DNA from 2 places in the Blautia sp. 1033sp1_1033st1_G9_1033SCRN_220408 genome. Region 1 is predicted to be linked to the other one. Evidence: predicted binding sites of a transcription regulator. Region 1 holds the regulator's gene; the other holds the start of a gene.

The links. The regulator Rex, encoded in region 1, represses fermentation and respiration genes when NADH is low (regulators of the CRP and FNR family bind a similar motif). The targets are predictions, from matches to a motif close to ATTGTTAANTANTTAACAAT.
Region 2: pflB (formate C-acetyltransferase) is a predicted target of Rex. The motif match lies at 7,164-7,183, and genes of this name have one in related genera.

What each region holds. Positions count from the first base shown of each region.
Region 1 is NZ_JBFKZO010000002.1:93,706-103,573, reverse strand. It holds gene AB5916_RS02280 (transglutaminase domain-containing protein) at 1-573, shown strand, start outside; gene AB5916_RS02275 (S8 family peptidase) at 935-1,837, shown strand; gene AB5916_RS02270 (2-isopropylmalate synthase) at 1,926-3,317, shown strand; gene AB5916_RS02265 (NADP-dependent isocitrate dehydrogenase) at 3,337-4,545, shown strand; gene abc-f (ribosomal protection-like ABC-F family protein) at 4,584-6,491, opposite strand; gene AB5916_RS02255 (redox-sensing transcriptional repressor Rex) at 6,671-7,336, shown strand; gene AB5916_RS02250 (NAD(P)H-hydrate dehydratase) at 7,444-8,985, shown strand; gene alr (alanine racemase) at 8,969-9,868, shown strand, end outside.
Region 2 is NZ_JBFKZO010000024.1:3,503-13,370, reverse strand. It holds gene AB5916_RS14635 (iron-containing alcohol dehydrogenase) at 1-1,043, shown strand, start outside; gene AB5916_RS14630 (aldehyde dehydrogenase) at 1,040-2,419, shown strand; gene AB5916_RS14625 (sodium-dependent transporter) at 2,465-3,850, opposite strand; gene pflA (pyruvate formate-lyase-activating protein) at 4,031-4,759, opposite strand; gene pflB (formate C-acetyltransferase) at 4,850-7,105, opposite strand; gene AB5916_RS14610 (ABC transporter ATP-binding protein) at 7,759-8,526, shown strand; gene AB5916_RS14605 (FtsX-like permease family protein) at 8,516-9,868, shown strand, end outside.

The DNA.
Region 1 (9,868 bases):
GGTCATGCCACTGTGGGCTGGTTTGTGCTGAACAACCGTCTTTACAGAGGTGATCCTAAGGGCAGACTGTGTAAGAACCGTGTATATGACGGAATTACCTTTGGGAAGAAAGGCTATGCAGTAAACAATACCAATTCCCAGCTGAAGATGCAGACCATGAAGATCTTGTCCAGGATCACAAATGACAGCATGACCAGTTATCAGAAACTGAATGCCTGCTGGAATTATGTGGTAAATAACATTTATTATTATGGATGGTATCCGGGAACTGCGGCAGGATGGCAGAGAAGGTGTGCATTAAATACACTGGCTACCAGCAGAGGGAACTGTTATGGTTATGCCTGTGCTTTTGCAGCTCTTGCAAAAGAAGCCGGATTTAGCCCTAAGGTGGTAGCCGGCCGTGTTTCCGGTACAAGAGACGGTGCCGGAGATGGTATGACCCGTCATTGCTGGGTGATCATTAACGGAGCTTATTATGATCCGGAAGCCCATGCAGCAGGCTGGTATCGTGGAGTATACGGCAGCGGCAGCTATGATATTAATCATCAGATTAGCCAGATCGTGGATTTCTGACAGATCAGGTAAGACTTTCAAAAGCATCTGAGAAAATTTTTATAAAGATTTAAAAAGCATCCAGGAAGTTTTCTTCCTGGGTGTTTTTTGTAAGTATATCAGCTGGGAGATGACTCCCACCTCTATAGGTGGTGAGAAACAAGCTGGTATCAGTGGTGGGAGTCAATCCCCCAGCTGATATAGCCTCCGGCAGGATTGCAGAGGTGCGCAGGAGAAGTATGTCATGCAATTGCATGACGCGCACCTCGCAGCAAGAATGCCGAGGCATTCTTGAATTTACAAAAACTCAGGAAATGCAGTGCAGGTCACAACAGGGGAACTTTTTGAATATAATAATAAGAAGACCTTTCCGGAGAGGCTTATGACAGGCAGGACATATACTGGAAAAGGGATCGGAGTGGCAGTGCTGGATACCGGGCTTTTCCCCCATGCAGACTTTGACAGCCGTATCCGTTTTTTTTATGATTTCCTTTTTTATCGTAGACAGCCATATGATGATAATGGACATGGAACCCATGTTACCGGGATCCTGGCAGGAGATGGCAGAATGTCCTCTGGCAGGTATATGGGTGCAGCACCTGGCTGCAGCATTATTGCTTTAAAGGTATTAGACAGATATGGGAACGGAAGCAGAGAGGATTTGCTGCAGGCTTTTCGGTGGATCCGAAGCAATAGGGAGGAGTACCGGATCCGGGTGGTGAATATTTCTGTGGGAACCACCTGCAATACTTCTAATGAACAGGATGCGCTTCTTGATGCAGTGGATCAGCTGTGGGATGAAGGACTGGTAGTGGTAGCAGCGGCTGGAAACCAGGGGCCAAGGTCAGGCAGCATTACAGCGCCTGGCAGCAACAAAAAGGTGATCACTGTAGGTTCCAGTGACCTGTTGGAAGGAAAAAAAGCAGTTTCCGGACGAGGGCCTACAAAGGAGTGCGTATGCAAGCCGGATGTGGTTGCGCCGGGAAATCATATCGTATCCTGTATACCTTATACAAAATGGAAACCATTAGCAGGAGGCACCCCCGGGATCTACGGATATGGAGTCAAAAGCGGAACCTCTATGTCCACCCCGGTTGTTTCAGGAGCCATTGCCTGCGCTCTGGAAAAGAATCCCACCCTAACAAATGTGGCTATTAAAAGGATGCTGAAAGAAAGTGCAGACGATATGCAGCTGCCAAGGAATATCCAGGGATGGGGTCGCTTCAACCGTGAACGTTTTTTGAATTTGACAAAAAATTATCACTGTAACGTACAAAAGCGTTGACTTAGATCCTCTTTTTGAGTACAATGGAAACGATGTGAATACAATTCATAGAGTATGAATACTATTCGTGTTCATAGAGGAGGAAATTATGGAAAATAGACGAGTGACAATGAATCGGCATACGAATCTGCTTCAGTTAGAGGAGCATATGTATCCGCTGGTGGATGTAAAAACACCAAACGTATTCCGAAATCTTTTCCCTTATTCTGAAATACCGAAGATCGCATTTAATGACAGGGTGGTTCCCCATCATATGCCGGATGATATCTGGATCACAGATACCACATTCAGAGATGGACAGCAGTCCAGGGCTCCTTACACTACGGATCAGATCGTAAGGATTTATGATTACCTTCATAAGCTGGGCGGCCCGGAGGGAAGGATCCGTGCTTCCGAATTTTTCCTCTACAGCAAAAAGGACAGGGATGCAGTTGAAAAATGTATGGAACGTGGCTATGAGTTCCCGGAAGTGACCAGCTGGATCCGTGCAAATAAGAAGGATTTCCAGCTTGTGCGTGATATGGGTATGCGAGAGACTGGTATCCTTGTAAGCTGTTCTGATTATCATATATTTTATAAGATGAAGATGACCCGTAAGCAGGCCATGGAGCATTATCTCAGTATTGTGAAGGAATGTTTGGAGATCGGTGTTTCTGTTCGTTGTCACCTGGAGGATATTACAAGAGCAGATATTTACGGTTATGTGATCCCGTTCTGTCTGGAGCTTATGAAGCTGCGCCAGCATTATGGTATCCCGGTAAAGGTAAGATGCTGCGATACTATGGGCTACGGAGTCAACTACCCAGGTGCTGTGATCCCCCGTTCTGTACCTGGTATTATTTATGGTATTATGATTCATGCAGGTGTGCCTTCCGAGCTGATCGAGTGGCATGGACATAATGATTTTTATAAGGCTGTAAGCAATTCCACTACCGCATGGCTGTATGGTGCCTGTGGAGTGAATACCTCATTGTTCGGTATTGGAGAGCGGACTGGAAATACTCCGCTGGAGGCTATGGTATTCGAGTATGCACAGCTTAGAGGCAATCTGGGCGGTATGGATACCACAGTGATCACAGAACTGGCTGAATATTATGAGAAAGAGATCGGGTATCATATTCCGGAAAGAACACCATTTGTAGGCAAGAATTTTAATGTGACAAGAGCAGGTATCCACGCAGATGGTCTTCTGAAGAATGAAGAGATCTATAATGTGTTTGATACAGAGAAATTCCTGAACAGATCTGCTGAGGTAGCAGTATCCAATACTTCAGGAGCAGCTGGGATCGCCCACTGGATCGATACCCATTACCGTTTGAAAGGCGATAAGAAGGTTGACAAGAACAGCGAACTTGTTACAATGATCAAGGCATGGGTAGACAGCCAGTATGAAGACGGCCGTGTTACAGTACTGTCTGATAAGGAGTTGGAGGCTGTGATCGCAGAAACCTGTGAGAGACTTGGTATTACGTTGAAATAAGAAGAGGAGGAATATCTAAATGGCAAAAATTCAGATGAACACACCCCTTGTAGAGATGGACGGAGATGAGATGACCCGTATTCTCTGGAAGCTTATTAAGGATGAACTTCTGAATCCTTTTATTGACTTGAAGACTGAATATTATGATCTTGGCCTGGAGCACAGAAATGATACAGATGACCAGGTTACTGTAGATGCAGCAGAGGCAACCAAGAAATACGGAGTTGCTGTAAAATGTGCCACCATTACCCCAAATAAGGCAAGAATGGACGAGTATGACCTGAAGAAAATGTACAAAAGCCCTAACGGCACTATTCGTGCCATCCTGGATGGTACCGTATTCCGTGCACCTATTGTTGTAAATGGAATTGAGCCTTGTGTACGCAACTGGAAAAAGCCGATCACCATTGCCCGTCATGCATATGGGGATGTATACAAGAATACAGAGATGAACATTGAGAAACCGGGAGACGCATATCTTGTATTTGAAGGTACAGATGGAGAGACTAAAAAAGAACTGATCCATCACTTTGACAAGCCAGGTGTGATCCAGGGAATGCACAACATTGAGGAGTCCATTGCAAGCTTTGCAAGATGCTGCTTTAACTATGCACTGGATACAAAGCAGGATCTGTGGTTTGGAGGCAAGGATACAATCTCCAAGATTTATGACGGGAAATTCAAAGAAATTTTTGCAACGATTTATGAAGAAGAATTTAAAGAAAAATTCCAGGAAGCAGGGATCACTTATTTCTACAGCCTGATCGATGATATTGTAGCCCGTGTGATGAAAGCAGAGGGCGGTTTTATCTGGGCCTGCAAGAACTATGACGGAGATGTGATGAGTGATATGGTATCTTCTGCATTTGGCTCTCTTGCAATGATGACTTCTGTACTTGTTTCCCCTCACGGCTACTATGAGTATGAGGCTGCTCATGGTACGGTGCAGAGACATTACTACAGACATCTGGAAGGAAAAGAAACATCCACCAATTCTGTGGCAACTATTTTTGCATGGACAGGTGCTCTTCGTAAAAGAGGAGAGATGGATGGGATCCAGGAACTGCAGGATTTTGCAGACAAGCTGGACAAGGCTACACTTTCAACTATCGAAAGCGGAAAGATGACAAAGGACCTGGCTTTGATCACTTCCTTGAAGGATGTAACAGTACTGAACAGCAAAGAATTTATCCTTGCCATCCGTGAGAATCTGGAAAAGCTTCTCTGATAAAAAAGATATCATCATAACAAAGGAGGAGCCGGCCATCAGGCCAGCTCCTCCCACTTTTCGTATAATTCCTCTAATTCTGCTGCAATGGCAGCTTTTTCTTTACTTAATCTGGTACATTCTGCTACGTTGGTACAAACTTCAGGAAGAATCATGGTTTCATCAATTTCCTGATCACGGGCTTCTAGTTCTTCGATCCTTTTTTCGGTTTTCTTCAGTTCGTTTTCCCTTTTACGTTCTTTTGCCTGCTGTTCCTTTTGCTGCTGCCAGGAAAGCTTGTTATCTGAAACCTGGACGGCTTCTTCTTCCTGGGTTGTTAAAGGAGCATATTTGGCAGTAAGCTCTTCTTTCTTTTCCAGATAATAATCATAGTCCCCAATATAATTCACAATGGCCTGGTTGGTCAGATCCATGATCCGGGTGGCTGTCTGATTGATAAAATAACGGTCATGAGATACGTAAAGGACAGTACCTGTATAACTGTTCAGTGCTTCCTCCAGGATTTCCTTGGAAGCAATATCCAGATGATTGGTAGGCTCGTCCAGGATCAGAAAATTGGCTTCGGAGAGCATCAGCTTTGCAAGGGAAACACGGCCTCTCTCTCCACCGGAAAGAGAGGAAATCACCTTGAATACATCATCCCCTGTGAACAGAAAGGCTGCCAGCATATTGCGGATCTGTGTTTCTGTAAGAGTAGGATAGGTATCGGAGATTTCCTGGAATACTGTTTTTTCCATATGGAGTACATGATGTTCCTGGTCATAGTAACCGATCTGTACCTTGGAACCAAGGGTAAACTTGCCGGAATCGGCAGGAATCACCTGGTTCAGGATCTTAAGTAATGTGGTTTTTCCTGTTCCGTTATTCCCAATAAGGGCTACTCGTTCACCACGCTTGATCTCAAAAGAAATATTCTGGAAAAGGGTCTGTCCCGGAAAAGTTTTGGAAAGCTCTTCCACAGTCAGCACATCATTGCCGCTGATGAAGCGAGGCTCCAGGGTGAGACGCATCTGATCGTTTATTTCAGCAGGTTTATCCAGACGCTGCATTTTATCCAGCATTTTTTCACGGCTTTCCGCACGGCGGATGGACTTTTCACGGTTAAAGGACTTCAGCTTTGCAATCACCGCTTCCTGATGCTTAATTTCTCGTTGCTGGTTCAGATAGGCTTTATACTGAGCATCACGAAGCTGGGCTTTTTTCAAGGCATAGGCTGAGTAATTGCCACTGTACATCCGTACATATCCGGCTTCGATCTCTACCACTTTTGTTACAACTTTATCAAGAAAGTATCTATCATGAGATACGATCAGTACAGCTCCAGGGTAGGTGAGCAGATAATTTTCCAGCCAAGCGATGCTTTCCATATCCAGGTGGTTGGTAGGCTCATCAAGAAGCAGGATATCCGGCTGGGACAGAAGAAGCTTGCCAAGAGCGACCCTTGTTTTCTGGCCTCCGGAAAGGGTTTCTATCTGCTTGGTGAAATCCTCTTCTGAAAAGCCCAGGCCTTTCAGTACGCCTGCAATCTGGCTTTTGTAGGCATAGCCATTTTCCAGCTCAAACTGGTGGGTCAGGCGGGAATAGGTCTGCATCAGTTTTTCTAACTGCTCTCCCTGGGAATTTTTCATTTCCTGTTCCAGAGTACGAATTCTGTTTTCCATATCTATGATGTGCTGTTTGGTGGAGCTAAGCTCATCATAAATGGTTTGATGACCGTGAATATCCTGATACTGAGCCAGATAGCCGATCTTTTTGTCCCTGGAGATCACTACAGAACCGCTATCCGCAGAAAGCTCGTTCATAATGATCCGCAGCAGGGTGGTTTTACCTGCACCATTGTTGCCGATCAGTGCTGCTTTCTCTTTTTCTTCAATATGAAAACATGCATCTTTGATAATTTCTTCTTCACCAAATGCTTTACATATGTTCTGACATGATAAAATCATAAAGGTTCCTCCAAAAAAATAAGAAATCCACAAATCAATCTATTATATAATAAAAAGGCATCGGGTGTCAAAAAATAAATAAAGTAGTCACAAAGTAAGTAACTTAGATTGACAATAAAATATCATTTGAGTATAATTGAGATATAAATTTTAGATATGGGCAGCAGGAGGAAGAGTTGGTGGAAGCAAAGGAGATATCAAAGGCGGTTATTAAAAGGCTGCCCCGGTATTATCGTTATTTGGGAGAGTTGATCGAGGAGAATGTGGAAAGGATTTCCTCCGGTGATCTCAGTAAAAAAATGCATGTGACTGCATCTCAGATCCGTCAGGATCTTAATAATTTCGGCGGTTTTGGGCAGCAGGGCTACGGATATAATGTGCATTATCTGTACATGGAGATCGGCAAGATCCTGGGACTGGATACCATCCATCCTATGATCATCGTTGGAGCAGGTAATCTGGGTCAGGCACTTGCCAATTACAGTGATTTTGAGAAGAGAGGATTTCGTCTGGTGGGGATCTTTGACGTGAATCCGGTTCTGGAGGGGATTTCTGTAAGGGGTATTGGGATACAGATGATAAATACACTTCCTGAGTTCCTTAAGGAGAATCCGGTTGAGATTGCCATACTTACCCTTCCCAAGCATAAAGCAAAAGAAATGGCCAATGTGCTGATCAAAAATGGTGTAAAGGCTATTTGGAATTTTGCACACATTGATCTGGATGCTCCGGAGGATGTGATCGTAGAAAATGTTCATCTTTCCGAGAGCCTGATGACTCTGTCTTATAATTTAAGCCAGTATCGGAAAGAGCATGTAGAAGAAAAAAAGGAAACAGAGAATTAAGGGAAAGAGTTTTTCCCTTTTGGTTAAAGGCTGCTGCCTGCTGCCGCATGATTCGGCGGTTCAGGGCGGCTTTTTCCATTTAAAAAGACAAAGGAGAGTGGGCGTATATGAAAAAGGTAGTAACAAGCAAAGAAATGGCCAGTCTGGACGCGTATACGATTCATGATGTAGGGATTCCCTCCATGGTGCTGATGGAACGGGCTGCTTTGGCTGTGGCAGCTCAGATCCAGAAGATTTCTGCCGACAGGGAACGGATCCTGGTTGTTTGCGGAAACGGCAACAATGGTGGAGATGGTGTGGCTGTAGCCAGGCTGTTGTATCTGAAAGGATATCATGTAGATCTGTTTCTTACAGGAAATTCCCAGAAATATTCTGCTCAGATGGCTCAGCAGATTCAGATTGCAAGGCATTATCACGTACCTGAGGTGAATAACCCGACATGGCACGAATATACTACTATAGTAGATGCCGTTTTTGGCGTAGGTCTGACCAGGCCGGTGGAGGGAAGATACAAGGAGATCATTCAGAGGATGAATGAGACAGATGCCAAAAAGGTGGCAGTAGATATTCCTTCCGGCCTTGACGGAAGCACAGGCAGAGTGCTTGGAACCGCATTTTGTGCAGATCTTACCGTTACTTTTGCTTTTATGAAGCAGGGAATGTGCTTCTATCCCGGCAGGAGTCTGTCCGGGAAAGTTGTAGTAGCAGATATCGGGATCTATGATTATCCTGGCAATTACGGCAGACCGGTGTGGCAGCTGGAAAGAGAAGATATGAAGCAGCTGCCACAGAGAGTTCCCTGGGGGAATAAGGGGACTTTTGGCAAAGTGCTTTTGGTGGCTGGCTCAAAGGGCATGTGCGGAGCTGCATATTTTGCTGCCTGTGCAGCCTTAAATACAGGAGCTGGTATGGTAAAGGTACAGACAGTGGAAGAAAACCGGATTCCGCTTCAGTCTCTGCTTCCGGAAGCAATGGTGGAAAGTGTATTTTCAGAAGAAATAAATCAGCAGCTGTTAAGCTGGTGTGATGTACTGGTGATTGGACCAGGTCTTGGATGCCAGGATGAAAGCCGGGAACGGGCCAATTGGTTTCTGGCCCATGGGAATCAGGCGGGGAAGCCGGTGATCCTGGATGCAGATGGTTTGAACCTGCTATCCATGAATCCGGGCTGGAAGCAGTATCTGAAAGGAAATACTGTGCTGACCCCGCATATGGGGGAGATGGGCAGGCTTACAGGGCTTTCCATTTCAGAATTGAAGGAAGACCCGGTAGGAGCAGCGTCTGATTATGCAAAAGAAACAGGGGCTGTGTGTGTGTTAAAAGATGCCGGTACAGTTACTGCAGGCTGCAGGGATGAAATATATATTAATATGTCTGGAAATGCGGGAATGGCAGCAGCAGGAAGCGGAGATGTGCTTTCAGGGATGCTGGCTGGTGTGTTCTGCATGTATCTGAACAATATAAAGGTACCGGATCCGGCAAGGATGGCAGCTCTTGGCGTGTTTCTCCATGGACTATGTGGAGACAGGGCGGCAGATGCTGCTGGTACAAGAGGGATGAATGCCCGCAATATCCTGGATGCGATCCCACTGGTACTTCGGGATTTTGAAACAGGAAACAGGGAGGAACATTATGGAAAAATTCAGTAGAGTAAAAGCACTGGTGGACCTGGACGCAGTTGCCTATAATTTTGAAGCTATGCATAAAAATATTAAACCAGGCACAAAGATGATCGCTGTGGTAAAAGCGGATGCTTATGGACACGGAGCTGTGCCCATTGCCAGGTTGGTCCAGGACTATGATTATATCTGGGGCTTTGCGGTGGCTACCGAGGAGGAGGCTCTTTCCTTAAGGGAGGCAGGCATCCGCAAGCCAATCCTGGTGCTTGGTCTTGTATTCCCGGAATGTATGGAGGAGCTTGCAAAAAATGATATCAGCATTGCTGTAAGCAGCATCAGCCTGGCAAGAGAATATGCAAAAGCAGGCAGGAAACTTTCCAAAACTGTAAAGATTCATCTGGCAGTAGATACTGGAATGACCAGGATTGGATTTCATGATGGATCTCAAAGCCTGGAAGAAATAAAGAATATCAGCAAGCTTCCTTATCTGGAGATAGAAGGCATGTTTACCCATTTTGCAAGAGCAGATGAGTATGATGTAAGTCCTGCAAAGACTCAGTTGGATCGTTTCCTGGCTTTTGCCAGTCTTTTAGAGGAAAACGGTATACATATTCCTATGAAGCATTGTTCTAACAGTGCAGGGCTGATACGGATGCAGGAGGCCAATCTGGATGCTGTACGTGCAGGGATCACCATTTACGGGGTGTACCCTTCCCAGCAGGTGGAGAAGCATATTGTAGAGCTTAAGCCTGTTATGGAACTGAAAAGCCATGTGTCTTTTGTGAAGAAGATCACAAAGGGAACGGCCGTAAGCTATGGCGGCACCTTTATTGCACCAAAGGATATGCAGCTGGCCACCATCCCGGTAGGATATGCAGATGGATATTCCAGGCAGCTATCCGGAAAAGGCTGG
Region 2 (9,868 bases), on a different contig from region 1:
CTGTACGTCTTGAAACAGCACTGAAACAAAATGGGATTGCTTATTCCATTTATGACAAAACCGTAGCCAATCCTACCACTGACAATGTGGAAGAAGCAGAAAACCTGTGGTACGCAGCCGGATGCCAGGCCATTATCGGATTTGGCGGTGGCTCCAGTATGGACTGTGCCAAAGCAGTAGGCGCACGAATCGCCAAGCCTCACCAATCCCTTGCCCAAATGAAGGGAATTCTGAAAATACACAAAAAGCTGCCGCTTCTGGTTGCAATTCCTACTACAGCAGGAACCGGAAGCGAAACCACATTGGCAGCCGTAATCACAGATGCACAGACAAGGCATAAATATGCCATCAATGACTTTCCGCTGATCCCCAGATACGCAGTGCTGGATCCCAAGGTTACATTAAGCCTTCCTCCGTTTATCACCGCAACAACTGGAATGGATGCTCTTACCCATGCTGTGGAAGCGTACATCGGCAATTCCACTACTCCTGGCACAAGGAAAAATGCGCTGGATGCAGTAAAGCTGATCTTTGAGAATCTGGATCAGGCCTATGAAAACGGTTCTGACAAGGAAGCCCGCAAAAATATGCTCCGTGCCTCCTATTATGCAGGCTGTGCTTTCACAAAATCCTATGTTGGCTATGTGCACGCAGTTGCACATTCCCTGGGCGGTGAATACAATGTACCTCACGGTCTTGCCAACGCCATCCTGCTTCCATTTGTCCTGGAAGCATACGGCAGCGTGATCAACAAAAAACTGGCAAGACTGGCAATCGCTGTCGGTATCGCTGACAAAAGCACCCCGGAAGCAGAAGCTGCTACTGCCTTCATACAGGCCATCAAGGACATGAAAAAGCGGTTTGACATCGGGGACACTATTCCAGAGATCCGTGAGGAGGATATTCCAAAGCTGGCACATTATGCTGACAAGGAAGCAAACCCTCTGTACCCGGTTCCTGTACTTATGAACGCAAATGAGCTTGAGACATTCTATTATGACCTTATGGAAAAACCTGATAAAAAAAAGGAGGACACCCTGTGAATCAGACTCAGATCCAGACACTGGTAAATAAACAACGTGATTTTTTTTATACAGGAAAAACTTTAGATATTTCTTACCGGATCCAGGCTCTTCAAAAATTAAAAGCCTGTATTTTGCAAAATGAAAAAGCTATTTCTCAGGCAATCATTTCTGACCTTGGAAAAAGCAGCTTTGAAAGCTATATGTGTGAGACCGGGCTGGTATTAAGTGAAATTTCCTATATGCTAAAACACATCCGCTCCCTTTCCCGGGAAAAGCGGGTACATACACCTCTTGCCCAGTTCCATTCCAGAAGCTATACCAAGCCCTCCCCTTACGGTGTGGTATTAGTGATGAGCCCCTGGAATTATCCATTCCTGCTTTCTATAGATCCTTTAGCAGATGCAATTGCAGCGGGAAATACGGTTATCTTAAAGCCAAGTGCCTACTCTCCTGCCACCAGTTCCCTGATTAAAAAACTGCTTTCCCAATGTTTCCCTGAGGAGTACGTAGCAGTTGTTAATGGAGGCCGGGCAGAAAATACAGCACTTCTTCAGCAGCACTTTGACTATATCTTTTTTACAGGAAGCCAGGCGGTAGGACGTGAAGTGATGCGCCAGGCCTCTGCACACCTTACCCCAGTGACTCTGGAGCTAGGCGGCAAAAGCCCCTGCATTGTAGATGAGACTGCAGATCTGAAGCTTGCAGCAAAACGTATCGTGTTTGGAAAATACCTGAACTGTGGACAGACCTGCGTAGCTCCTGATTATATTTACTGCCAAGAATCTGTAAAAGACAGATTTATTCAGGAAGTAAAAAAACAGATCACTGCACAGTTTGGAGAAAGGCCTCTGTCAAACCCGGATTATGGAAAGATTATAAACGAAAAGCATTTTAACCGTATCCTGAGTCTGATAGAAGAAAGTAAAGTAGTGTTTGGCGGTACATCTGATCCTAAGACCTTACAGATTTCGCCTACAGTAATGGATGGTGTAACATTCCAGGATAAGATAATGCAAGAAGAAATCTTCGGACCTGTTATGCCGGTACTTACCTATCAAAACCTGGATGATGTGATCCAGAAAGTAAATTCCATGCCTCATCCTCTTGCACTTTACTTTTTCACAAAGAACAAAGCAGCCGCAAAAAAGATCACTGCCAGCTGCGGCTTTGGCGGCGGATGTATTAACGATACCATCATCCATTTGGCAACCAGCGAAATGTCTTTCGGAGGCTTTGGGGAAAGCGGTATGGGTGGTTATCACGGCAAAGAAGGCTTTTGTACCTTCTCCCATTTCAAAAGCATTGTAGATAAAAAAACATGGCTGGATCTGCCAATGAGATACCAGCCATATAAAAAACTGAATAATAAACTGATTCATTTCTTCCTGAAATAATCAATGGATTCATGCTTTACATGCTCACAATCCTTACCTGTATCATTACATGGAAATAATTCCTAATACATTTGCAATGGAGCTTAACAAAATGATGATCAGGCATACCGGTGCAAGGTATTTAATGCAGAAAACATAAAGCTTCTTTCTTTTAAATGCGGAAGAGCTTTCAATCTCCTTAATGATCTTATCAAAACCGATCACCTTTGTTACAAGAATACATGTAGCCAGTGCTGCCAGAGGCATCATTACAGAATTGGTCATAAAGTCAAAGAAATCAAGGAAGCTCATTCCAAAAATCTTTATGAAATCCAAAAGTCCGTATCCCATAGAGGAAGCAGTACCAAGTACCAGCATGATCACAGCCATCAAAAAACAGCTTTTCCTGCGGCTCCAGTGAAGTTCATCCATAAATGTGGAAACGCTTGTCTCCATCAGGGAAACGGCACTGGTAAGCGCAGCCAGAAGCACCAATACAAAAAACAGGATACCTGCAACTGTGCCAATACCCATGCTGGCAAAAACCTTTGGCAATGTGATAAACATCAGGGACGGTCCTGCCTGTAGATTACTTGCATCTCCGCCGGAAAATGCAAATACTGCCGGAATGATCATAAGTCCTGCCAGGATAGCAATGGCAGTATCAAAAATTTCCACCTGGGTGGTGGATTTTTCAAGATCCATTTCTTTACGTGTATAGGAACCATATGTGTACAGGATACCCATTGCAATAGACAGGGAATAAAACATCTGTCCCATAGCAGCCACAACAGTCATCCATGAAAAATGGCTAAAATCAGGAATAAGGAAATACTTCACTCCTTCCAATGCTCCAGGTCTGGTCACAGAATAAACAGTAACGACTACTGCCAGTACAACCAGAACCGGCATCATGATCTTGGACATACGTTCCACGCCATTCTCAACACCACCGAGAATAATGGCAAAAATCAGAATTGCAAAAATAATAAACCAGAACTCTGCCTGCCATGAATCAGAAATGAAATCACCAAAATACCCATCTTGTGCAAGTACCTGTACATCTCCGCGGATGTACTCCACAAGATACTTCATTACCCATCCGCCAATGGTGCTGTAATAAGGCACGATCAGCATAGGAATCACTGCATTCAGCCAGCCGCCTACTTTATTTGCTTTCCCTTTCCCAAAGGCTTCAAAAGCACCAACCGGGCTTTTCCTGGTCATCCTTCCAATAGAAGTCTCTGACATGATCAGTACATAACCAAAGGTAGCCGTAAGAAGAATATAGATCAGCAGAAAGATCCCTCCGCCATATTTTGCCGCCAGATATGGAAAACGCCAGATATTGCCCAATCCTACCGCAGACCCAGCTACTGCAAGCACATAACCTATCCTTCCGGAAAAACTTCCTCTCTGGCGGTCATGCGTCATTTTAACTTGATCGTTCATGGATACACCTCACTTTTTGTTCATTAATGCTAAAACAATCTTGCAACATTATACTTTATTTTAGCATAAATGTCTATTGTTTTTTGAGAAGCATCTATTTCCCATGAACAGCAGCATGGTCAAACTGTCAGCCCTTAAAGGCTCATGCCTGTTGTTTCCGTTTTTTCTTTATTTGACCTTTTATATAGCACCCAGGATCTTTCTGGCATTGTCGATCCTTTCCTGTGTAGGAGGCTTTACTCCCTCTAAAGGATAGGGGATGCCCAGCTTTTCCCATTTAAAAGTGCCTAATGTATGATATGGAAGGACCTCCACACGCTGCACATTTTTCAGTGTGTGGATAAAATCTGCAAGCCGGTAAAGATACTCATCCTTATCACTTCCGCCAGGTACCAGCACATGGCGGATCCATACAGGCTTTTCCATATCGGAAAGCTCCCTGGCCATTGCCAGAATATTCTCTCCTGTCTGTCCGGTAAGCTTCCTGTGCTCCTGTTCATCAATCTGCTTAATATCCAGAAGTACAAGATCGGTATACTTCATCAGTTCCAGCCACTGTGCATGCCAGGGTTCTTTTGCAGTATATGGATTGCCGCTGGTATCCAGAGTCGTATGAATGCCTGCTTCCTTCGCTTTTTTGAAAAGTTCCGTAAGGAACTCCATCTGTAAAAGAGGTTCCCCTCCACTTACCGTGATACCGCCTTTTTCGCCCCAGTAAGATTTATAACGCAATGCAATTTTCAAAAGCTGATCCGCTGTATATTCTTTTCCATCCTTCATATTCCAGGTATCCGGATTGTGACAGAACTGACAGCGCATGGCACATCCTGAAAGAAAGATCACATACCTTACTCCCGGGCCATCTACGGATCCAAAACTTTCCAAAGAATGAACATAGCCTTTTAACATATTATTTTTCCTTTACTTAACAGTATCCCGGGCAACCAAACATTGCCCGGGACTTATATTACGTGTTTTTTCAATTACAGCACTTTGTAATTACATAACCTCATGGCAGGTTCTGGCAATCACATCCAGCTGCTGCTCTCTTGTCAGATCAATGAACTTCACAGCATAACCGGAAACACGGATCGTAAAGTTTGCATACTCTTCTTTTTCCGGATGCTCCATAGCATCGATCAGTTTTTCTTTTCCAAATACATTTACGTTCAGATGATGTGCACCCTGATCAAAGTAACCGTCCAATACATGAACCAGGTTATCTGTACGCTCACTGTCAGTATGTCCAAGTGCATCTGGATTAATCGTCTGTGTATTAGAAATTCCATCCAATGCATCCTCATACTCCAGTTTTGCAACGGAGTTCAAAGAAGCAAGAAGTCCGTTCTGCTCTGCGCCATAAGACGGGTTTGCACCAGGTGCCAGTGGCTCGCCTGCTTTTCTTCCATCCGGAAGGGAACCGGTAGCCTTACCATAAACCACATTGGAAGTGATGGTAAGAATGGAAGTGGTTGGCTTGGAATCACGATAGGTATGGATATGTTTCAGCTTGTCCATAAATGTGGAAAGCAGGTTTCTTGCAATCTCATCCGCACGATCGTCATCATTTCCATAACGTGGGAACTCTCCCTCAACCAGGAAATCTGTAGTGATACCGTCTTCATCACGAATCGCTTTTACCTTTGCATATTTAATGGCTGACAAAGAATCAACCACATGGGAGAATCCTGCAATACCGGTTGCAAAAGAACGGTCCACCTTTGTATCGATCAGCGCCATCTCAGCGGCTTCATAGTAATATTTATCATGCATGTAGTGGATCATATTCAGAGTTCCTACATACAGATGTGCCAGCCAGTCCATCATCTGGTCATACTTTGCAATGACCTCATCATAATCCAGGTACTCGGATGTGATGGGCTTATATTCTGGTCCTACCTGCATCTTTGTCTTCTCATCCACACCACCGTTGATGGCATACAGCAAACATTTTGCCAGGTTTGCACGAGCTCCGAAGAACTGCATTTCCTTACCAGTTTCTGTTGCAGATACACAGCAGCAGATTGAATAATCATCACCCCATACCGGACGCATTACGTCATCATTCTCGTACTGGATAGAACTTGTTGTAACAGAAATATTTGCAGCATATTTCTTAAAGTTCTCAGGCAGCTTGGAAGAATAAAGCACTGTCAGGTTAGGCTCCGGAGCCGGTCCCATATCCTCAAGTGTATGCAGGAAACGGTAATCGTTCTTAGTTACCATATGGCGTCCGTCTACTCCCATACCTGCTACTTCCAGAGTTGCCCAAACAGGATCTCCTGAAAACAGCTGATTGTAAGACTCGATTCTTGCAAATTTCACCATACGGAATTTCATAACCATATGGTCAACCAGTTCCTGTGCTTCTTTCTCAGTCAGGATGCCTTTCTTAAGATCTCTTTCAATATAAATATCAAGGAATGTGGAAATACGTCCAACACTCATTGCAGCACCGTTCTGTGTCTTGATGGCTGCCAGATATCCGAAGTACAGCCACTGGAATGCCTCATGTGCATTCGCTGCCGGCTGTGAAATATCATAGCCATAGATCTTCGCCATCTCCTTCATTCCCTTCAGGGCGCGAATCTGGTCTGCGATCTCCTCACGCAGCTGGAAATCATAACGGCGCATTCCCTGACGGTTGCTGTCTGCAAAATCTTTCTCTTTCCCTGCAATCAGGGCATCAATTCCGTACAGAGCTACACGTCTGTAATCGCCTACAATACGTCCGCGTCCATAAGTATCCGGAAGTCCGGTAAGGATCTTATTATGGCGGGCCATTTTCATTTCAGGAGTGTAAATATCAAACACACCCTGATTATGTGTCTTAAACTCATATTTTGTAAACATATCATGGATCTGCGGATCAACCTTATATCCATACATCTCACAGGCCTTTTCAGCCATCTTGATTCCGCCATAAGGCATAAATGCACGCTTCAGAGGCTTGTCTGTCTGAAGTCCTACTACCTTTTCAAGATCTTTCAGGCTTTCATCAATGTACCCAGGTCCATATGCAGTAAGTCCTGTAACAACCTTTGTTTCCATGTCAAGCACACCATTATTGGCACGCTCTGCTTTCTGAAGTTCCTGCAGTTTCTCCCATAATTTATCAGTAGCTTCTGTAGGACCTTCCAGAAAGGAATCATCTCCATCATACGGGGTATAATTGTGACGGATAAAATCACGAACATTGATCTTTTCTTTCCAGCGGCTTCCGCTGAACCCATCCCATTGTGCAAAATCTTTCATTTTTGTACCTCTTTCTTTCTTATTCTATCCCTCTGTTTTCCGCGTACATACTTTAATGATTGTTATTCATTTAACACACTCAGGATATATGAATATTCCGTTTCTGTCAATCCATTCTATGCATGCTCTTAATAAAGTACAATCCGATGATCACAGTTCATCAGGATCCCACGCACTCCTTCTGATCAAGAATCTATATTTCCGGCATTTTTCTGCAAAAGCATCCATCTTCATGTAACCAGATCACGCCGACGGCTTGCAGAAATCCATTCACATCCCCTTTTCCGTTTTTCCACCAATAGCCGAGGATTCAATGCACCACTACGAGCCGCAGCTTAATAAGCGCATCAAAGACTTTCTCAGCGTGGATGGCGGCAATCTGTACGACACGACCGATTTATAGATATAAAACAGTCCTGCCGGGAGAAAATCCTCCAAAAGCTGATGGACTATGATCTTGCCGAGGGTGCTATCCATGCAGTCCGGCATATTTTTTTCATTGCCACCCGACGCTCATACAAAACATATACTTATTCCGCTTGATGCGTCATTCTTGTTCTGAAAACAGAAACAGAATCCTTACAGCGACTGTAAGTGTTATTTATTGTGTTTCTGTGCTATCATTTACCCAGAAATGGATGGGAGGTATTCACATGAAACCAATTTTGAATATTGAAAATCTTACCAAAGTCTATGGGACTTTGCCAAACCAGACGAGAGCCCTGAACGGAATCACTTTTCAGGTCATGTCGGGAGAATTTCTCGGTATTATGGGAAGCAGTGGTTCCGGTAAATCCACGCTTCTCAACTGTATTGCAACTGTGATTCAGCCCACAGGCGGAAGCATTCAGGTGGAGGGCGATACTCTGCAATCGCTCAAGGGAAAGGCTCTTGCAGAGTACCGTGGCAAAAAAGTTGGTTATCTATTCCAGAACTTTGAATTGCTGGACAACCTGACTGGCAGGGAAAACATCCTGCTTCCGACTTCCTTGCATGGGGTATCCGAAGCAGAAAGCAGCCAACGGCTGAAGCAGTTGGCTGACTATCTGGAAATCACTGATGTTCTGGATAAGTTTCCGTCCAAGATGTCCGGCGGCCAGCGGCAGCGTGTTGCGGCAGCAAGGGCTCTGATCTTGCATCCCCAAATGATCCTTGCCGATGAACCGACGGGTGCTCTAGATTCTAAGAACGCAAGAAGTCTTATGGAGAAGCTGTCCGGCCTGAATCGTGACGAACAAGCTACGATCCTGATGGTAACCCATGATTCCAATGCCGCCAGCTTCTGTAAGCGCATCTTGTTCATCCAGGATGGCGTGATCTTTCATGAGCTGCGACGTGGAGACGAAAGCCAGCAGGAGTTCTACAGGCGCATCCTGAAGGTGATGGCGCAACTGGGAGGGGGCAGTGCAAATGTTCTCTAATCTCATTCTTCGGAACAGCCGCCGCAGCCGAAAGGAAAACGGTCTGTTTTTCAGCTCCCTGGTGATTTCTATTGTTGCCTTTTACATGATCCTATCCATCTCCACTCAAGATGTGATGCTCTTTTTGCAGAAAATGGAGAGTGACGCAGTTGACAAACTCCTGCTTCTGATTCCTGCGTTTTATGGAATGACCCTCGGTATTCTGTTCTTTTTAATCTATTTCGCCTGCAAGTATCAGTTCGAGCGCAGACGGCATGAGTTTGGTGTTTATCTAATGTTGGGGATGCGTAGAAGTAAACTGTTTGGTATGCTTCTGGCGGAAGATTGCCTGACCAGTATTCTTGCCATGCTCATAGGCTTACCTGTGGCTGTGGTGCTTTCAGAAATTGTCAGTCTTGTCACTGCCAAGCTGGTAGGCATGGGGATCATCGGTCATCAGTTTTCTTTATCCTGGTCTGCGATTGAATGGACGCTGGCAGGATTTCTGGCAATTAAGCTGACGGCACTTCTGATTTTGAGTGGACGAATCAGCCGCCAAGACATCGGTACTTTGCTATCCCAGCCAACGAACCGCACCAAGAAGCAAATGCCATCTGTTATCTATGGACTGGCTGCTATATGTGGAAGTGTGATGTTGGCAGCGGCTTACTACATGGCAATTCAGGGAATTGCATGGACAAAGGTAAGTATGATGGGACTGACTATGCTGTTGGGCATAGTTGGTACGATGCTGCTTTTCTATGGGATGCGTGCGCTGATTGCTTTGATTGTTAAGAAAGGAAAAGGAAATAAGCAGCTTCATGTATTTACCTTCCGGCAGATTCAGGAGAATGTCATTCATCAGTCAAACTCCATGGCCATCAGCTCCCTGCTGATTCTGGCGGCGCTGTGTTGTTTTGGTGCGGGCGTAGGAATTGTAGGAACGAATAGCCTGTCTTCTGGCCATGTAATTGATTATACTTTTGAAGATCATACTGCAGAAGATTCATCGCAGGTTCTTCCGAATATAAAGGCAGCCCTGAAAGAAAACGGTTTGGAAAATCAATTTTCAGAGCTTTTTGAAATGAAGGTTGGGAGTATTCGCACCACAGAAGATTATGATAATGCCTACAGTATGGACGCTGTTATGGACTCTCTTAGGAGCCTGTCCCAGTCGGAAGACCGGGATGTCCTTTTGAACAATCTTGGTTATGCCACATACCCATATTTGATTTGTTTATCGGACTATAATCGTTTGTTGGAATTGTCCGGCAATCCGGCTCTCCAATTAGGTGAAAAGGAGGCCGCTGTCTATATTGATACAGAGTTTACTACGGTAAGCCGTACCGCAATGCTGAACCAA